Regions from separate parts of the Candidatus Enterococcus mansonii genome, predicted to be linked through region 1. Evidence: predicted binding sites of a transcription regulator. Region 1 holds the regulator's gene; each other region holds the start of a gene.
What was found. Region 1 encodes HrcA, which represses chaperone genes, less so after heat shock. Its sites were predicted from a motif close to TTAGCACTCNNNNNNNNNGAGTGCTAA; they were not measured.
Positions count from the first base shown of each region.

Region 2: a site for HrcA is predicted at 3,797-3,823, ahead of clpP (ATP-dependent Clp endopeptidase proteolytic subunit ClpP). Genes of this name have one in related genera too.
Region 3: a site for HrcA is predicted at 3,388-3,414, ahead of groES (co-chaperone GroES). Genes of this name have one in related genera too.

Region 1 is NZ_NGLE02000001.1:3,166,644-3,173,116, reverse strand. Features, by position in the region: gene dnaK (molecular chaperone DnaK) at 1-390, opposite strand, end outside; gene grpE (nucleotide exchange factor GrpE) at 464-1,006, opposite strand; gene hrcA (heat-inducible transcriptional repressor HrcA) at 1,067-2,110, opposite strand; gene hemW (radical SAM family heme chaperone HemW) at 2,378-3,517, opposite strand; gene ribF (riboflavin biosynthesis protein RibF) at 3,519-4,466, opposite strand; gene truB (tRNA pseudouridine(55) synthase TruB) at 4,484-5,404, opposite strand; gene A5880_RS14850 (MucBP domain-containing protein) at 5,627-6,473, opposite strand, start outside.
Region 2 is NZ_NGLE02000001.1:644,711-651,183, reverse strand. Features, by position in the region: gene rapZ (RNase adapter RapZ) at 1-320, shown strand, start outside; gene A5880_RS03085 (gluconeogenesis factor YvcK family protein) at 317-1,315, shown strand; gene whiA (DNA-binding protein WhiA) at 1,349-2,284, shown strand; gene A5880_RS03075 (hypothetical protein) at 2,318-2,521, shown strand; gene A5880_RS03070 (DsbA family protein) at 2,536-3,057, opposite strand; gene clpP (ATP-dependent Clp endopeptidase proteolytic subunit ClpP) at 3,163-3,759, opposite strand; gene A5880_RS03060 (hypothetical protein) at 4,066-4,584, shown strand; gene ilvD (dihydroxy-acid dehydratase) at 5,118-6,473, shown strand, end outside.
Region 3 is NZ_NGLE02000001.1:2,945,575-2,952,047, forward strand. Features, by position in the region: gene A5880_RS13860 (ABC-F family ATP-binding cassette domain-containing protein) at 1-1,229, opposite strand, end outside; gene A5880_RS13865 (redox-sensing transcriptional repressor Rex) at 1,445-2,113, shown strand; gene A5880_RS13870 (CPBP family intramembrane glutamic endopeptidase) at 2,242-2,910, opposite strand; gene A5880_RS13875 (hypothetical protein) at 3,019-3,201, opposite strand; gene groES (co-chaperone GroES) at 3,446-3,730, shown strand; gene groL (chaperonin GroEL) at 3,793-5,421, shown strand; partial or broken gene A5880_RS13890 (transposase) at 5,610-6,473, shown strand, end outside.

The sequences.
Region 1 (6,473 bases):
TTTTGTTGCTTGACGTTGGGCATCGTTGAAGTATGCTGGAACTGTGATAACAGCTTTGTCTACTTTTTCACCTAGATATTCTTCTGCGAAACCTTTTAGATATTGTAAGATCATTGCAGAAATTTCTTGTGGTGTGTAAGATTTTCCATCTGCTTCTACTTTGTATCCCGCTTCGCCCATATGACGTTTAATTGATGCAATTGTATGTGGATTTGTCACTGCTTGACGTTTTGCCACTTCTCCAACTTGGATTTCTCCATTTTTGAATGACACAACTGAAGGTGTTGTACGGTTACCTTCTGGATTTGCAATGATTTTTGCTTCTCCGCCTTCTAATACTGCAACTGCTGAGTTTGTTGTTCCTAAGTCAATACCAATAATTTTACTCATAATTAATGATCTCCTGTCTTCATTTTGATTTTTTAAATTTAATTTATATCATACAAGCATTATTTCATGCTACTTATTGGGCAACGATAACCATGCTTGCTCGTAAAACGCGATCGTGTAGTTTATATCCTTTTTGTAGCACTTCAACGATTGTATCCGCAGGTGTTTCTTCACTTGCTGGAATCGTTTGAACTGCTTGATGTAAATTAGGGTCGAATGTTTCACCCATTGTCGGAATTTCTTCGATGCCTTCTTCTTTCAATGCAGCTTGTACACTTTCAAGAACCATTGAGATTCCTTTTTTCAAGCTTGCACCTTGTTCATCATCTACTTCAATTGCCATTGCACGCTCTAAGTTATCAATTGAAGGTAATAACTTTTTACCCAAATCTTGCGAACGATAACGAACTAGAAGTTCACGTTCATTTTTAAAACGATTGCTCATATTAGCAATTTCAGCACGTGCTCTTAGAAATTTGTCTTCCATTTCTGATAGTTCAGCTTGGGTTTTCTCAAGTTCTGTTAATTCAACTTCTGTTTCAGAAGCCGTTGATTCATCAACTGATTCAACTTGTTCTTCTTGTAACTCTTCGTTTGTTTCCTCTTTTTTACTCACTATGCAACTTCCCTTCTCATTTCCGTAGAATTATTAGAATTCTATCTTTCAACTTTTTACTTACTCATCAAGATAGCGATAATAAGCACCAAGTTTTGAAGCTAATTCATGGCGAAAAACATCCACTAGACCAAACATTTTGGAATAAGGCATACTTGTAGGACCTAATAAAGCAATTGTCCCCTTACCATGACCTGCGACTTCATATGTCGCTGTAATCATACTCATGTTATCAAGTAAATCATTTCCTATTTCTGAACCGATCCGAATGGCTATTTGTGTATCTGTTCTTTCATCTGTCGTTAGTAGATGCGTAATCGCATCCGTGTTTTGCATAAAAGAATAAACAGATTTTAGTTGCTCAATGTCCTTTTGTGCGCTGAAATTTAAAAGGTTCATCCGACCACTGACGAATACTTTTTCTTCAAATGCATGCCCTAACATTGCATCAAATAAATTCATCATACCATCAGGCGTTTGAAAATACCGATGCAAAATCATTGGGATCTCTGTTCGCAATCGATGATAGACCGTCAAGAGTGGTTGTCCAACTAATTTATCATTAATGATTTGAGTCATTTTCTCTAAATCTTGACTTGAAATAGATGCTGGTATCGCAAATACCTGACTTTCAACATTGCCTTTGTCAGTAACGATGATTGCTATGATTTGCCGTTCATTTAGTGGCACGATTCTAAAACCAGTCAATCTTCTTTCCTTTACTTCTGGACCTAAAGAAAAAGCTGTGTAACTTGTTAAGTCAGAAAGAATTTCAGCAGATTGTTCAATGATATCATTGATTTCGTGGAATTCTTTGCCTAACGAATGACGAATTGTTTCCAACTCATCACGCTCAATTTCAGCTGGACTTAATAAATGATCCACATAATAACGATAACCATCCATAGAAGGAATTCTACCAGAAGACGAATGTGTCTTTAGTAAAAGTCCGTGCTCTTCCAAGGATTTCATGTCATTACGAATTGTAGCAGAACTTGATTGGATTCCTTCATCCATCAATTTCTTTGACCCTACAGGCATCCCTGTATTCGTGTATTCTTGGATGATAAGCCGCAAAATATTCTTTTGTCTTTCAGTTATCATAGTTACCACCCTTCATTAGCACTCATGTTATTCAAGTGCTAATACAATTATTAATATAGCAAGTTCTTTTAGAATTGTCAAGAGAAAAACATACTTTTTTAGCACTCTTTGATACAGAGTGCTAAAACATAAAAAAGGTATGAAACAAAAGTAAAAACCACTTTTGTTTCATACCCTAAATACAAATCGACAACGGGATTAGACGTGCCCCTTTTGTCCTTAGAGGTTAAATCCTTTCTGTCCCGACTTCTATTAAAATTCAACTATTTATTCCTTATCTATCAAAAAGGCTTCAAATACATCATTCCCAACAAATAAACCTTGTTCGCTAAGTTGGAGGTAATCGGCTGTTTCGACTAATAGCTCTTTTTGAACCAATTCAGGAATTATTTTTTCGTAAACTTGATTTATAGATAGACCAAATTTGTCTTTAAATCGTTGTTTCGACACACCATCTTTTTTACGCAATCCTAAAAATAATTCTTCTTCCATTTGATTGTTCAACGTAAGAATTTCTGTTTCGACTGTTGGCAATTTATTCTCTCGTAACGGCTTCAGATAATGCTGAATTGGTCCATGATTTTTGTAGCGGGTATGTCCTAAATAACCGCTAGCTCCTGCTCCAAACCCATAATAATGTTCATTATTCCAATAAACCAAATTATGTTTGCTTTCCTGGCCTTTTAATGCGAAATTACTCACTTCATATTGATATCGACCAGCTTTTTCCATGGCTACGATTGTTTCTTCGAACATCTGCGCTTCAATATCTTGATCTGGCAACTGTAAACGTCCTTGACGAACCCAATTCATAAACATTGTTTTATTTTCTAAAATTAAAGAATAGAGAGAGTAATGCGGTAAATTCAGTTCAATCGCTCGATTTAATGTATCACGAAAGCCTTCTAATGTCTGTCCTGGTAATGCATAAATCAAATCAATACTAACATTTAAGAAATCTTCTTTTTCTAAAAGTTTCATTGTTTCATAAACATCTTCTGCGGTGTGTTTGCGTCCGATCTTTTTCAACAATTGATTATCAAATGTCTGTACCCCCATTGATAGACGGTTAACACCGTACGCTTTCATCACATGCAACTTTTCCTGCGTTAAATCTCCTGGATTTGCCTCTATTGTAAACTCGTTTTTATTATCAAAAGGCAACAACTCTTGCACACCTTCCAGTAATACAGCTAATTGTTTGGCAGATAATGAGGTTGGTGTCCCACCACCAATGTAAATGGTTTCGATAGTATCGCTTGGATATTGCTCTTTGGTTAAACGAATTTCTGTCAGTAGACTTTGAATATACTCATCAACTGGTTGTCCTTCTAAAAAGACTTTGTTAAAATCGCAGTAGAAACAAATATGTTCACAAAACGGGATATGGATATATGCTGAGGTCATATTAATCCTCACTTTCCCAAAAATAGGCCGCTGTGTCAACTTCATCTTGTTTCAATTGAATAATCAAATTATCCGCTCCATCAAATTTGACTTGGTCACGTAAATAATGATTCCAACGAACCGTCACTTGTTCACCATAGATATCTTGATGGAAATTCAAAATGTAAACTTCCACTGTCAATTCACGACCATCACCAAAAGTATCATTATGGCCTATTGACCCCATACCAACATACCAAGTATTACCAACCTGAATTTTTACCGCATACACTCCGATTCTAGGTAAACGCACAGTGCTTTTCACCTTGATATTAGCTGTCGGAAACCCCAATAATCGTCCTCTAGCATCACCATGAACCACAGTACCCTCAGTTTCATACACGTAACCTAACAGTTCAGTAACTTCTCCCATTCGCCCATGTTCCATCAATTCTCGGATCCGGGTTGAACTAATTTTTTCACCGTCTAATTCTTCCTTATTCACCGTAATAACTTCAAATCGATTATTTGCATATCCAGGCAAATGAGCAACATCTGCTACTTCCTTCGGTCCATAGGTATAATCAAATCCTGAAACAGCAGCTACTGCATTCAATCCAACAATATATTGGTCAACAAATTCTTGCGGAGCTAGATGGGCAAAAGCAGAAGTAAATTCAATTACATATAAAATATCTACTCCTTGTTTTTCCATTAGCTGTTCTTTTTGCTCTAAGCTGTTTAAGTATTTCATATGCTCTGGCAATACTTTTTGAAAAACAATTGAAGGGTGCTGATTAAAGGTCATTACAGCCAATTTCACACCTTTTTTTTCAGCAATTTTTTTGCCAGTTTCAATTACTTTTTGATGACCTTTGTGCACACCATCAAAAAATCCTAGTACCATAACAACTTCATCAGTTGGAATTTGCTCTGCACTATAGGGGTGACGTATTGGAATAACTTGCATATTAAAACTTCTTTCTATTAATTATTTCTTAGTACTTTGCTTGGTTTTAACATATTGGTTTTTGTTGGGTGCGCCATATATAAACTAACAACTTGATCTTGATAAAATAAGGCGATTAAGTCTTTGGGCATCTCTTTTAGTCCCAATTCAACACGGCTTAAGCGCATGCCATTTTTTACTTTTTGGTAAAGCTCAACTGATAAATCAATGCGTGGAAATTGTCCAATGGCTGTTTCGATTGGTAATAACGTTTCATCAATGTTGTTTTTCGCCATTCTTTCTGCGACTTGCTCTAGCGTCAAACATTGTTCAGCAGTTAACCCTCCGCTTGCTGTACGCGTTAAATCAGACATGTGGGCAGGAACACCTAAAGCTACACCCGTGTCTACCGACAAAGTTCTTACGTAGGTTCCTTTGCCACATTCTACTTTAAAACGCCAGCTTTGGGTTCCTCTTTCTGTATTAAATACAGGATCACTCGTCCGCTGAAATGAATAAATCATCGCTTTTCTTACAGGTCGTTCGACTTCTTCTCCATTCCTAGCATATTCATAGAGGCGTTTTCCATTGACTTTGACCGCTGAAAACATTGGTGGAATTTGGGTAATCATGCCTGTCATTTTCTCCATTGCAGCATCAATTTCTTCATTCGAGAATGCTTTTGAAAGAGTCACATTCTCCACTATTTCTCCACTAGCATCTTCTGTTGTTGTGGAAAAACCAAGCGTAATTTCTCCTTCATAAGTCTTTCCAGAATCAACCATGTATTCAATTACTTTCGTTCCTTTACCGACACAAATAGGCAAAACACCTGACACATCGGGATCAAGTGTACCGCCGTGACCAATTTTTTTTGTATGTAAAATTTTCCTAAGTTTAAAGACACAGTCATGACTTGTCATGCCAGCTTCTTTCCATAAGGGTAAAATACCGTCCATTATTTTCCTCCATTTAGGTTACTAACTTATTTATTATAGCATAGAAGGGTAGAAAAATTCAGTTAAAAAACTAGCCACTTCTCTAAATAAAAATAAACGAAATGAAGCAATCTAAAAAAACTTTTGATATTCTAGTGAATAAAAAAACTAGGGAAAATAATAGTAGACAGCAAATGTATTCCATCTATAATAAATTCCCTAATTATTTCTATATTACTTTATTTATTTTTTTTCAACAACATTGAATGTCACATCAAATGTTTTATAATGTTTAGAATTTAGAGGTCTCGCTCCACTTTCCCAGTCCGAATCCTCTATACCATCTACTCTATCCCATCCATACTGTGTTACATACTGATCCCAGACACGGATTTGAACTGTTTGTTGGCCAAGCTTGGAAAGGTCTGGTATGTTAACAAATTTCGACCTGGTTCCTCCAGCACTGGATAATTCTTTATAAAATACTTCTGGTTTAATATTAAATGAAGAATCTTTTTGGATATCCATTTCATTTTTAATTATCTGTAAATCTAAGTTTGGAGCAATCTCATAATAACCAGAAAAATCTAGGATACCGTTACCGAAAGAGGGACCTGTAAAGGCGCTACTACTCTTGATCCATTGCTCTTTTTGAGCATCCCATTGTTCGACAAAGTATTTATAAGAAGTACTTATTGCGAAAGCCAATCTATCAGAACTATCTTCATTATAAGTCTTTTTTATGGTAATTTCATTAAATGAATTAGAAAGGTTTGCTTTGAAATATGCAAATTCAGTACTTCCATAAACTCTGGTCTCATCATTTATTTGAACGCTAGAACTCTCTGGAATCGTTCTCGTCCATTTTGTAGATACACCCTCTAGCTTCAATTCATCTCCAATTAAGTAGCCTAATTTTTTTTGTTGTTTTGCTAGTGCTTTTTCAATGTCTTTTCCGATCAATTGATTAGACATTCTATCTGCTTCTTTCTCTGCAAAATTTCTTACATCATAAGCGACTCTAGTATAAGCATAAGTGACCGTTTGGGGTTCAGTAGTAAACACGCCAGATGTGTTTTGTGTCTTTTTA
Region 2 (6,473 bases), 2.5 Mb from region 1:
TTCGCTTCTTACCAAATCCACATTATATTCCAGAGTTGCGGCCTTTGACAGGTCAGGATGCTTCTGTTTACGATTATGTAATGAGCTTTCCTGAGACAGAAGCGTTTTACACGCGCTTTATTGATTTACTGAAAAATGTACTGCCTGGTTATGAAAAAGAAGGGAAATCTAGTGTGACAATTGCTATTGGCTGTACTGGTGGGCAGCACCGCTCTGTTGCATTGACAGAACGGGTAGGAAAAGAACTTGGACAAGAATACCATGTGAATATCACTCATCGGGATAAAGGAAAACGTAAAGAGACGGTGAATCGGTCATGAAAATGAAGACTTACCGTATCCGGAAACCTAAAATTGTTGTTGTTGGTGGTGGGACTGGTTTGCCAGTTATATTAAAAAGCTTGCGTAACCAAAGTGCTGATATTACGGCAGTTGTGACAGTTGCCGATGATGGAGGAAGTAGTGGTGAGATTCGAGAGTCTATGAATATGACGCCACCAGGTGATTTGAGAAATGTGTTGGTTGCTTTATCAGATATGCCACAACTCTATGAAGATATTTTTCAATATCGATTTGATCAATCGGATAAATATTTTGCCAATCACGCCATCGGTAACTTGATTATTGCGGCAGTTTCTGAGATGCGTGGCAGCACATATGAAGCGATCCAATTGTTGTCAAAAATGATGCATGTCGACGGACATATTTATCCTTCGTCAGAAAGACCATTGACGTTGCATGCTGTTTTTAAAGATGGAACAGTTGCGGTTGGAGAATCCAGTATTGCACTTGATCGTAAAACGATTGATCATGTTTTTGTAACGAATACAAATGATGATGAACAACCTAAAGCTGCGAGAAAAGTTGTTAAGGCTATCGAAGAAGCGGATATGATTGTTTTAGGACCAGGAAGTATGTTTACGAGTATCTTACCTAATTTAGTGATTAGTGAAATCGGTGATGCTATTATCAAGGCAAGAGGAGAAGTTGTCTATATTTGTAATATTATGACCCAAAAAGGGGAAACCGAGCATTTCACAGACGCTGATCATGTTTGTGTTTTACACGAACATCTAAAAAGTAAGTTTGTTGATACTGTGTTAGTTAATACTGAAAAAGTACCAGAAGGCTATATGGATCCTGAAGTGTATGACGAATATTTAGTTCAAGTAGAACATGATTTTCAAACCTTGCGGGATGAAGGGTGTCGAGTGATTTCTACGGACTTTTTAAAGTTGCGCGATGGTGGTGTTTTCCACGATGGCGATAAAGTAGTAGATGAACTATTTCGGATTGTTTTTGGCGCAAGGTATTAAACGATGAAAAATTAAGAAAGGAGGTAGTAAGTAGTGTCTTTTGCATCAGATGTAAAAAAAGAGCTAACAACATTAGAGGTTCATAGAGAACATGCTAGAGCAGAGTTGGCTGCATTGATTAGAATGAATGGTTCACTAAGCATTGTGAATCAGCAATTTGTTTTAAACGTTCAAACAGAAAATGCGGCGATTGCCAGACGAATCTATTCTCTTTTAAAAGACCATTACGATGTTCGATCGGAATTATTAGTTCGAAAGAAAATGAAGTTAAAGAAGAATAATGTGTATATTGTGCGATTAAAGCAAGACACCAAAAATATTCTTGCTGATTTAGATATTTTAGATGGCATGATGTTCAATACACATGTATCAGATGAGATTATGGGCAATGCCCAAAAAATGAGATCCTATTTAAGAGGAGCTTTTATGGCTTCAGGTTCAGTCAACAATCCAGAGACGAGCCGTTATCATTTAGAAATATTTTCGATCTATGAAGAACATAATGATGATATTTGCCAGATGCTCAATTATTATGATTTGAATGCCAGAACATTAGAACGCCGAAATGGGTTTATTTCCTATTTAAAAGGAGCTGAACGTATCGCGGACTTTCTAACTTTGATTGGTGCGACTAATTCAATGTTGAAATTTGAAGATGTACGAATTGTTCGTGATATGCGCAATTCGGTTAATCGATTAGTTAATTGTGAAACAGCCAATCTAAACAAAACAATTGATGCCGCATCTAAACAAATAGAAAATATTCAGTACATCGAAAGTGTAGTTGGATTGGGTGCGTTGCCGGAAAAATTACAAGAGATCGCTGAGTTACGTTTGGAATATCCAGAAGTCAGTTTAAAGGAACTAGGTGAAATGATCCCGTCAGGTGCTATTTCAAAATCGGGAATTAATCATCGCATTCGTAAAATCAATGAATTTGCTGATAAATTGAGAGAAAAAAGTGCATAGCTTATAGATAATAACAGAAAGTTGGTGATCCTGTTGGGAGTAGAAGATAAAGATTTTATCATGAGACAAATCAAACAACTGGGAGAAGGCTTGGGCAATTTTCTTGGAAAAGAGGACGTGGATAAAATTTTGGGCTTTCATGAAGACGCGCAAAAAGAAATTGAAGATTCCTCAAAAGTGAAAAAAACAAAGTCAACTCAATTATCTAAAGCAAAAGAGACAAAGCCAAAAAAGTAGCTTTGTCTCTTTTTTTAGTTATTTTCAATATAACGGATTAGTTCTTCTGTTGTTACAGACTCATCAAAGATATGGTCACCAATCACAATAGTCGGGACAAATTTAATATTTGCAGCAGTTGCTTCAGCAATTACAGCTTCGACAATTGCTGGATCCTCTTTTTTAGCCAATTGTAGGTTATCTTCGGCAAAAACGGCCACGTCTTCTAAAGAAAGATGCCCCCATTGATCTTGTGTAGCATACATTTGTTTAATATCAAGTAGCGCTTTTTTCGGCAAGTCATAATTGATATGATGATGCATGACATTTCCGCGCTGTAAACTTTCTTTTTCTTTATCGAAAAGTTTAATAATTCGTTGAACTTTGCCTTCTTCGACGTATTTATTCAAAAGATCAAATGATTCTTCAAACCATTTTTTGCAATACGGGCAGCGAACGTTCATAAATTCTACTATTTTCACTGGCGCGCTATCCTCACCGATCATTAGACCGTTTTTTGTTGTGACTTTTGTTGCATCAATAATTGAAATATCCATGTTATTACCATCCTTTCGTTACGTCTATCTTTAGTGTATCGTTTTTCATGGAAAGAATAAATAAAAATGCCTAAAATTTTCAAAGAAAACTTTAGGCTCTATGGACTATTGATTCAATGAACGACTATTTTCCATTACTTCATCAATCAAGCCGTATTCTTTTGCTTGTTGAGCAGTCATAAAGTTATCACGATCTGTGTCGCGTTCAATAACTTCAAGTGGTTGTCCAGTACGCTCTGCTAAGATTTTATTCAAACGATCTCTTGTATCTAAGATATGTTTTGCTGCAATCTCGATTTCAGTAGCTTGTCCTTGGGCACCGCCAAGTGGTTGATGAATCATGATTTCAGCGTTCGGCAATGCAAAGCGTTTGCCTTTTGTACCAGCGGTTAATAAGAAGCTTCCCATAGAAGCCGCCATACCAAGTACGATTGTTTGTACATCTGCTTTAACAAAGTTCATCGTATCAAAAATGGCCAAACCAGCAGAAACACTTCCACCTGGTGAGTTAATGTAGATATAAATATCTTTTTCAGAATCTTGTGCATCCAAGAATAATAATTGGGCAATGACTGAATTGGCTACATTGTCGTCAATGGGGCCGCTTAACATGATAATTCTATCTTTTAATAAACGTGAATAAATATCATATGCTCTTTCTCCACGAGATGACTGTTCAATGACTGTTGGTATTAAATTCATAGTATATTCCTCCTATATAAAAGCTCTTCAAATCATTTTATCACAAAGCACACGTGAATGCTTAAAAAAAGTATACTTTATTGGTCAACAAAGGTCAACTTTGACGCACATCTTTTTTGCAGATAAAAAATGAAGTTGATGTTCAAATTGTTATTTGCAAACAAAACATCAGAAAATCGTTTAGAAATAGAAAGGCAATAGAAAAAGTAGCAAAAAATGAGAGATTTTTTTTTCGTATTTTTTTGTCCTTGTTAAAGAGTGTGTTATACTAAAAAAAACAAGAACGAATAGAGTGAGGGAATCTGAATGGTTGTTTTTATTGCAGGAATGACAGGCGTCTTTATAGGAGCTGTTATCGTATCTATTGGTGTCGCATTACGCGTGTCTTACGATCAACGCAAGTCTGTACGTTATCGTGAGCTTGAGCACTTTGTAAAAGAAATTGAAACATTGAATCTTCTGAACAAAAAAATCAGTGAGATTTTACAAAAAAGAGATATCTATGTTGATAAGTCGGTGAACTTTATTTCGATGGACGATTGTTATATCAGTATTGATGATTTTATTTATTTAGAATCATTTTCGTCACAAAATAATTTCTACTTGCCAACCTATTTGATAGAAGAATTTTTCAAAAAAATTGCTCATAGAAAAGTGATCTTAACTCCTGATGAAGTGATTTCGATGGGGGGAAGTACGTACAAAGGTGGAAGAGTTATTTTAGAAAGTTTCTCAGAAGAGTTGCTTTCGATTATTGAAGATAAAAAAAGGCAAATGAAACGTTTAACACATAAGCCTTTATATTATTTCCAAAAAGATTCATAAAAACAAAAAATGGCTGCAACTCAATGTTTTGAGAGGCAGTCATTTTTTTGATTGTTTTTATTCAATTCAGCTTGTTTATTGTTAAAAAGCTTAACTGCTCATTTTGTCTCTTTGATGAACGTTAAGTAAGAAAGGAAAGACAGTTTTTCGGAATTTTCTGAATCTTTTTATCAAATTTTATTGACATTCTCATTTATTCGGTATATAGTTAACAAAAGCTTTTATTTATCACATGCTATTTTAATCTTTATAGATTTTATACAATGAGGAGACCGTTGCCATGAAGAAGACAGAAAACAATCACGTATTAGTCATTATTTTATCGTGTAGGACTTAGAACACTGAGAAATTTCGCAGATGTTTGAGTCCTGTTTGTCTTTGGTAGATGGGATTCTCACTAAGACATCCCATTCATTTGATGGGATGTTTTTTTTGTAGAAAGTATTCTAAAGAATACAGCATAGTAAATAAGAAGATGAAGCAGAAGTGAAAAAATATTTCTTCTGAAGACAACTGAATTGGAGTGGATGAACATGCGTAGTGACCAAATAAAAAAAGGAATTGAAGCTGCACCCGCCAGAAGTTTACTTTACGCTACTGGACAGGTGAAAAATGCCAAAGATATGGACAAACCGTTTATCGCAATATGTAATTCTTATATTGATATTGTTCCAGGTCACGTGCATTTAAGAGAACTAGCTGATGTAGCGAAAGAAGCGATTCGTGAAGCAGGTGGTATTCCATTTGAATTTAATACGATTGGTGTCGATGATGGGATTGCTATGGGACATATCGGGATGCGCTATTCACTGCCAAGTCGAGAAATCATTGCAGATGCAGCTGAAACCGTTATTAATGCCCATTGGTTTGACGGTGTATTCTATATTCCAAATTGCGATAAAATTACCCCGGGAATGCTGATGGCAAGTGTTCGAACCAATGTTCCAGCGATTTTTTGTTCAGGTGGACCCATGAAAGCGGGTGTGGATCCAAGAGGACATACGACAACCCTTTCTACAATGTTTGAAGCAGTTGGCAGCTTTAAAGAAGGCAAGATGACTGAAGAAGAATTTAATTTTATGGAACAAAATGCTTGTCCAACTTGCGGTTCTTGTGCCGGCATGTTTACGGCGAATTCTATGAACTGTTTAATGGAAGTACTAGGGATGGCTCTTCCTGGTAATGGTACGATTTTAGCTGTTTCGGATGAGCGGAGAGAATTAGTTAGAAAATCGGCTTTTCATTTGATGGATTTAGTCAAAAAACAAATCAAACCTAGAGATATCATTACAAAAGAAGCTATTGATGATGCCTTTGCTTTGGATATGGCAATGGGGGGCTCAACCAATACAGTTTTACACACACTGGCTATTGCTAATGAAGCTGAAATTGACTACAACTTAGAAGAAGTGAATGCAATTGCTGAGCGTGTTCCATATCTTTCTAAAATTGCACCTTCATCCGCTTATTCAATGCACGACGTTCATGAAGCAGGTGGGGTTCCCGCAATTATGAAAGAATTAGTTGATTTAGGGGATGCGATTCATCCTGACAGAATCACAGTTACTGGAAAAACCATTCGTGAAAATGTTCAAGATGCAGTAATCAAAAATGAAGAAGTCATTCATCCAAAAGAAAATCCTTATAGTCCGGTTGGTGGTTTATCCATTCTTTACGGAAATATTGCTCCAAAAGGGAGTGTGATTAAAGTCGGTGGTGTGGATCCATCCATCAAGAAATTTGTAGGAAAAGCAATTTGTTTTAGCTCTCATGACGAAGCGGTTGCTGCAATTGATAATCATACGGTTAAAAAAGGGCATGTAGTTGTCATTCGTTATGAAGGACCAAAGGGTGGACCAGGGATGCCGGAGATGCTAGCTCCAACATCT
Region 3 (6,473 bases), 220 kb from region 1:
AATACCGTTTTAGTACCATGAAGATCGGCTTGTTCTTGATCGTAATAGCCAATCTGGACATTGGTTCCAAGAGTTGCTGCTCCTTTAATGAAGGGAATAGTCCCAATAATCGATTTTAGCAAGGTTGACTTTCCAATACCATTGGGTCCGACTAAAGCAATGGCTTCTTGTCTACGGATATCTAAAGAGACTGGTTCAGATAAGACACGAAAATCATACCCAATTGCAGCATCTTCCACTTGTAGGACAACATTTCCTGAAGTTTTTTCAATGGAAAATAGGAAATTCGCTGATTTTTCGTCTCCTTGAGGTCTGTCCAATCGTTCCATTTTTTCTAATGTTTTCCGGCGGCTTTGTGCTCGTTTTGTCGTGGACGCTCTGACTAAGTTTCTGGCAACAAATTCTTCTAATTTATTGATTTCCGTTTGTTGTTTTTCATATGCTTTCCATTCACTTGTTAACTGCTCGGCTTTTAATTCTAAATATTTAGAGTAGTTTCCTTTGTAATAGCGCATTTTATGACGGCTGATTTCATAAACTTCATTAACGACTTTATCCAGAAAGTAACGGTCATGTGAGACGATCAAAAGGGCACCTGAGTATCCAGGTAAGTAATTCTCTAGCCAAGAAAGGGTGTCAATATCTAAATGGTTCGTTGGCTCATCGAGAATCAAAATATCTGGTTTTTGCAACAGCATTCTTGCTAAAGCTAAACGTGTTTTTTGACCACCAGATAATGTACTGATATTTTTTGAATAAAATTCTTCTTTAAAACCAAAGCCATGTAGGACAGAACGAATTTCATTTTCATAGCCATAACCATTTTTTTCTGAAAAGTCATGTTGTAGTCGGTCATATTCTTTCATAACAGATTCGTAATTTGAAGCATCAGGTAAAAGTTCACTGATGATGATTTCTAGCTCACGCATCCGATTTTCCATCGTTATGACCTCGTCAAACGCTTCAAGCATTTCATTCCAAACTGTTTTGTCAGAAGTAAGTCCAGTATCTTGAGCTAGGTAACCTAAACTGGCCGTTTTATTTTTAGCAATGGTTCCAGCATCAGGTGCGTCGATGCCAGCGATTATTTTTAAAAGAGTCGATTTACCAGCGCCATTGCGGCCAACCAAAGCGACTCGACTATTTGTACTAATTTCCATTTGTATGTTTTCAAACAAAGTATCTGCACCGAAATAACGGGCAATTTGATTTGCTTGGAGTAAAATCATGGGGCATCCTCATTTCTATTTCAATGCTTTTAGTGTAGCATAAATTAACAAAAAATAGCACCTCTACCGTAGCTTGAATCAAAATTTGCATAGACTGTTTAAAAAAGTTTGAAAAATCGTTTTTTTCCTGAGCTGTAAGATTGCTTTTTGTCTAGAACAACTGATATTATGGGAGTTGGATATTTGTCTATATTTAGAGTATTGGAGGTACGATTGTGAAAGACCAAATTATTCCAAAAGCAACGGCAAGACGCCTTCCCCTATATTATCGTTATTTGAGAATTCTGCATGATGCAGGCAAGAATAAAGTCTCATCTACTGAGCTAAGCGATGCAGTTCAAGTAGATAGTGCAACGATTCGACGAGATTTTTCTTATTTTGGCGAATTAGGTAAACGTGGTTATGGTTACGATGTTGAGAATTTGATGAATTTCTTTGCTAAAACACTGAATGATGACGAGCTAACGAATGTCGCCTTAATTGGTGTAGGTAATTTAGGAAGTGCCTTGTTGAAATATAAATTTCATCAAAGTAATAGTATTCGGGTGAGTTGCGCATTTGATGTAAACGACGACATTGTTGGTAGAATTGTCGACGGTATTCCAGTGTATCCAATGAGTGACATGATGGAGCAGATTCGGGTGCAACAAATTGAAGTAGCGATTTTGACTTTACCTGCGAGAAAAGCCCAGGAAGTTGTGAGCCAATTGGCTGATGCTGGAGTGAAGGGGATTTTGAACTTTACAGCAGCTCGTTTGGTAGCACCAAAAGATGTATTGATTCAAAATGTAGATTTAACAAATGAACTACAAACGTTGATTTACTTCTTACATCACGACAGTGAATTGATTGATTCAGATATAGAAGAAGCAAAACCAGAATAAAAAGTGAGATTGGGACAGAAGTTTATTTACGAAGAAGTTGCTTCTGCTTTCACCGTTTGCTCGGTTTTTAGGTGGCTGGGATATGACTTGTAGAGTTATGTCCCAGCCGCTTTTTTTGTATTCATGGATTAGTTAGGTAGATCGATATTGGCATAATGAAGGACAAGTTGTGCGATAACTACAATTGTGTTCATACCACAATGGGCAATGATTGATGTCCAAATCTTTCCAGTCATTTTATAAAGAAGGACAAAAAAGAGTCCCAAAGAGAAATAGACAAAAAAATGACCATCTTGGTGAATGACAGAAAATAAAGAAGAGCTGATAATTGCTGCAAACCAAAACCCTGTATAAGATTCCAATAATCCAATTAGAGAACGACGGAAAACAAATTCCTCCATAATCGGTCCGCCGATCGTAGTAGCTAATATAAATAAAGGATTAGCTAAAATTACAGCGATAATATTTTGAGTATTTTCTGAATTAGGTTTAACTCCTGTAATAGCCATTTCAATACTAAAAATGACTGCTTGTATGATCATAGCTAAAAAAATGCCACTCACACCTAATAAAAATATAAAGACTGGTGAAGTTAAAGTAGGGTTTTGTTCGACTGCGACTACAGCAGTTTTTTTATTTTTTAAATAGAGCCATATCATCAAAATAGCTCCAAAAATGTAGGTGAAAGTCGCCCCAGAAATCACAATAGTCGGTGAAAAGGGCTTAAACAGAAAGGGTGATAAAAAGATGAGTCCGTATAGAATGATTGTAATAAAGCTTAGTTTTTTGATAGACAGATTTGTAGGCATGAAACCAGAAAACCCCTTTCAACAATAGTGTAGTTTTATAAAGTATAACACAGTATATCTTTATTATAATCGAATAGATGAACAAGGAAAAAATAATTACTTCTTATGATTATGACGATAACCTAGTAATAGAAAAATAAATACGAAAAAAAATGCAGCTTCCCATAAAGTTGTTGTCCAATCAAAACGTTTAGTTACACCAAAAAAGAAGTTACCAACATTAGCAATAACTAAATAAAGACCTGTGATGATCAACGCATTAGTGACCCGTTGTTTCATTTCAATCGCCTCTCTTTCTGTTCTTATTTTAACACGAAATGAGTAAGAAAAAGGAAATCGTCTCATTTGCTTGGGAAAACGATATTTTTTAATCGTTATTTAGCAAATCAAGTAACAATTATTTTAGAAAAATTAGTCAAAAGGCTTGCAAAATGAAAGGGAAATGAGTATTATAAATAGTGTGAGTTAGCACTCTATAACTAAGAGTGCTAAAAAAGAAAAAACATTTATGGAGGGATTTATTGTGTTAAAACCATTAAGCGATCGCGTCGTTATTGAAGTCGCGAAAGAAGAAGAAAAAACAGTGGGAGGTATTGTCTTAGCATCAGCAGCTCAAGAAAAGCCTCAAACAGGAAAAGTCATCGCAGTAGGTGAAGGCCGTGTTTTAGAGAACGGTACAAAAGTTCCTGCCGATGTTAAAGAAGGCGACACAGTGATGTTTGAAAAATATTCTGGTACTGAAGTAAAATATGAAGGAAATGACTACTTGATCGTTTCTAGCAAAGACATCATTGCAATCGTTGAATAAATTGTTTTAAGATAAACAACCCATTTAAAATAGAAAAAATAAACTTTTGAGGTGAAGGAATTATGGCAAAAGAAATCAAATTTGCAGAAGACGCACGTGCAGCAATGCTTCGTGGAGTAGATATTTTAGCAGACACAGTAAAAGTAACATTAGGTCCTAAAGGCCGTAACGTTGTTTTAGAAAAATCTTTCGGTTCTCCATTGATCACAAATGATGGTGTAACAATCGCTAAAGAAATTGAGTTAGAAGATCATTTTGAAAATATGGGAGCGAAACTGGTTTCTGAAGTGGCTTCAAAAACAAATGATATCGCAGGAGATGGTACAACAACTGCGACTGTATTGACACAAGCAATCGTACGTGAAGGATTGAAAAATGTCACTGCTGGTGCTAATCCACTAGGTATTCGTCGTGGAATCGAGTTAGCAACTAAAACAGCTGTTGAAGAGCTACACAACATTTCAACGGTCGTAGATTCTAAAGAGGCAATTGCACAAGTTGCTGCAGTTTCTTCTGGTTCAGATCGTGTAGGTCAATTGATTGCTGACGCAATGGAAAAAGTTGGTAATGATGGTGTTATTACGATTGAAGAATCAAAAGGGATCGAAACTGAATTAGATGTAGTTGAAGGAATGCAATTTGACCGCGGTTACTTATCTCAATATATGGTAACTGACAATGATAAAATGGAAGCTGTTTTAGAAAATCCATATATCTTAATCACTGATAAAAAAATCTCTAATATTCAAGATATCTTGCCATTGTTAGAGCAAATTTTACAACAAAGCCGTCCATTATTGATCATTGCTGATGATGTTGATGGAGAAGCATTACCAACATTAGTATTAAATAAAATCCGTGGAACATTTAACGTAGTTGCTGTGAAAGCGCCAGGATTTGGTGATCGTCGTAAAGCAATGCTTGAAGATATCGCTATCTTAACAGGAGCAACAGTAATCACTGAAGACTTAGGCTTAGAATTAAAAGATACAACAATTGACAATCTTGGTAATGCAAGCAAAGTAGTTGTTGATAAAGATAACACAACAATTGTTGAAGGTGCTGGTGAAAAAGCAGGTATCGATGCCCGTGTTCAATTAATTAAAAACCAAATTGCAGAAACAACTTCTGACTTTGACCGCGAAAAACTACAGGAACGTTTAGCGAAATTAGCTGGCGGAGTTGCTGTTGTAAAAGTTGGTGCTGCAACTGAAACAGAATTAAAAGAATTAAAACTACGTATTGAAGATGCGTTGAATGCAACTCGTGCGGCTGTTGAAGAAGGTATGGTTTCTGGTGGCGGTACAGCATTAGTAAACGTGATCGGCAAAGTAGCTTCTTTAGATGCAGAAGGTGATGTTGCAACGGGTGTGAAAATTGTTGTTCGTGCGTTAGAAGAACCAATCCGCCAAATTGCTGAAAATGCTGGCTACGAAGGTTCAGTAATCGTTGATAAATTAAAAAATATCGATTTAGGCGTTGGGTTCAATGCGGCTAATGGCGAATGGGTAAACATGGTTGAAGCAGGAATCGTTGATCCAACAAAAGTTACACGTTCAGCGTTACAAAACGCTGCATCTGTAGCCGCTTTACTATTAACAACAGAAGCTGTTGTTGCAGATAAACCAGAACCAGCTGGACCTGCGATGCCTCCAATGGATCCATCAATGGGCATGGGCGGCATGATGTAAAGAGAAATGAGCGCTTGGGACATAAGTCTCAAGGCAAAGAAAATAGAAGAGTGTGGGATAAATAGTCAGAAAAAAATCTGATTATTGTCCCATTTTTTTTGAATTTAAGGTACACAAAAAGCACTCAGCCCTGTAAGATTAAAGTGACAAAACCCAATCAGAAAGGAAGCGAGTGCCTCGAGTGCCTTATGTTTAAAAATTATACCATCCCCGATATTACCTTTGTGGTCAATTCTTTAGCAGAAGCCATTCCTCAAAAGCTATTCAATCAATTGGAAAACCAACTTGGACGTCCTACTTATCACCCTAAAATAATGTTAAAAATCATTCTTTATGCCTACACGCAACGCGTATTTTCTGGCAGAAAGATTGAATTTCTTCTAGAGGATAGCTACCGCATGCGTTGGTTAGCCAACCACGAACAACTCAGCTATCGCACCATTAATCGGTTTAGAAGCAGCGAGACAACCGCTCAGCTTTTAGCTGAAGCCTTTGTCTTATTTCGTCGTCAGCTGATTACGAATCAAGTCATCGATAATGAAGCCATTTTCATTGATGGTACAAAAATTGAAGCTGACGCTAATAAATTCAGCTTTGTTTGGCGGAAAGTAACTACTCGGTACGAACGCTCTTTAGATGAAAAATCCGAAACATTTTATTAAACCCTTTATCAAGAAGAAATCTTACCTTGTTTAAAAGAAGAAAGTCAATCCGAGGGATTGACGAGCGACCAGTTAGAAAAAGTCGCTTATTATTTACAAGCAGAAAGAACAAGATGAATATATTTGCCCAGCCAAACGCCCTGTAATCTTCAAAAGATACGGCCGAAGAAAAGATAAAAGTGGATTTTTGCTAGAGTTCAAAGTGTATGAATGTGAGAACTGCCGAGCATGTCCATTTCGCAGCCAATGTACGAACGCGAAAAGTGATCGAAAGCGACAACTTTTAGTGAACAATTCATGGTGCTATTTCAAAGCAGAGTGTAAGAAGAAGCTTTTAGAGGAACAAACCGAACCGGTTCGATTTACAAAAAACGTAAAAACGATGTCGAA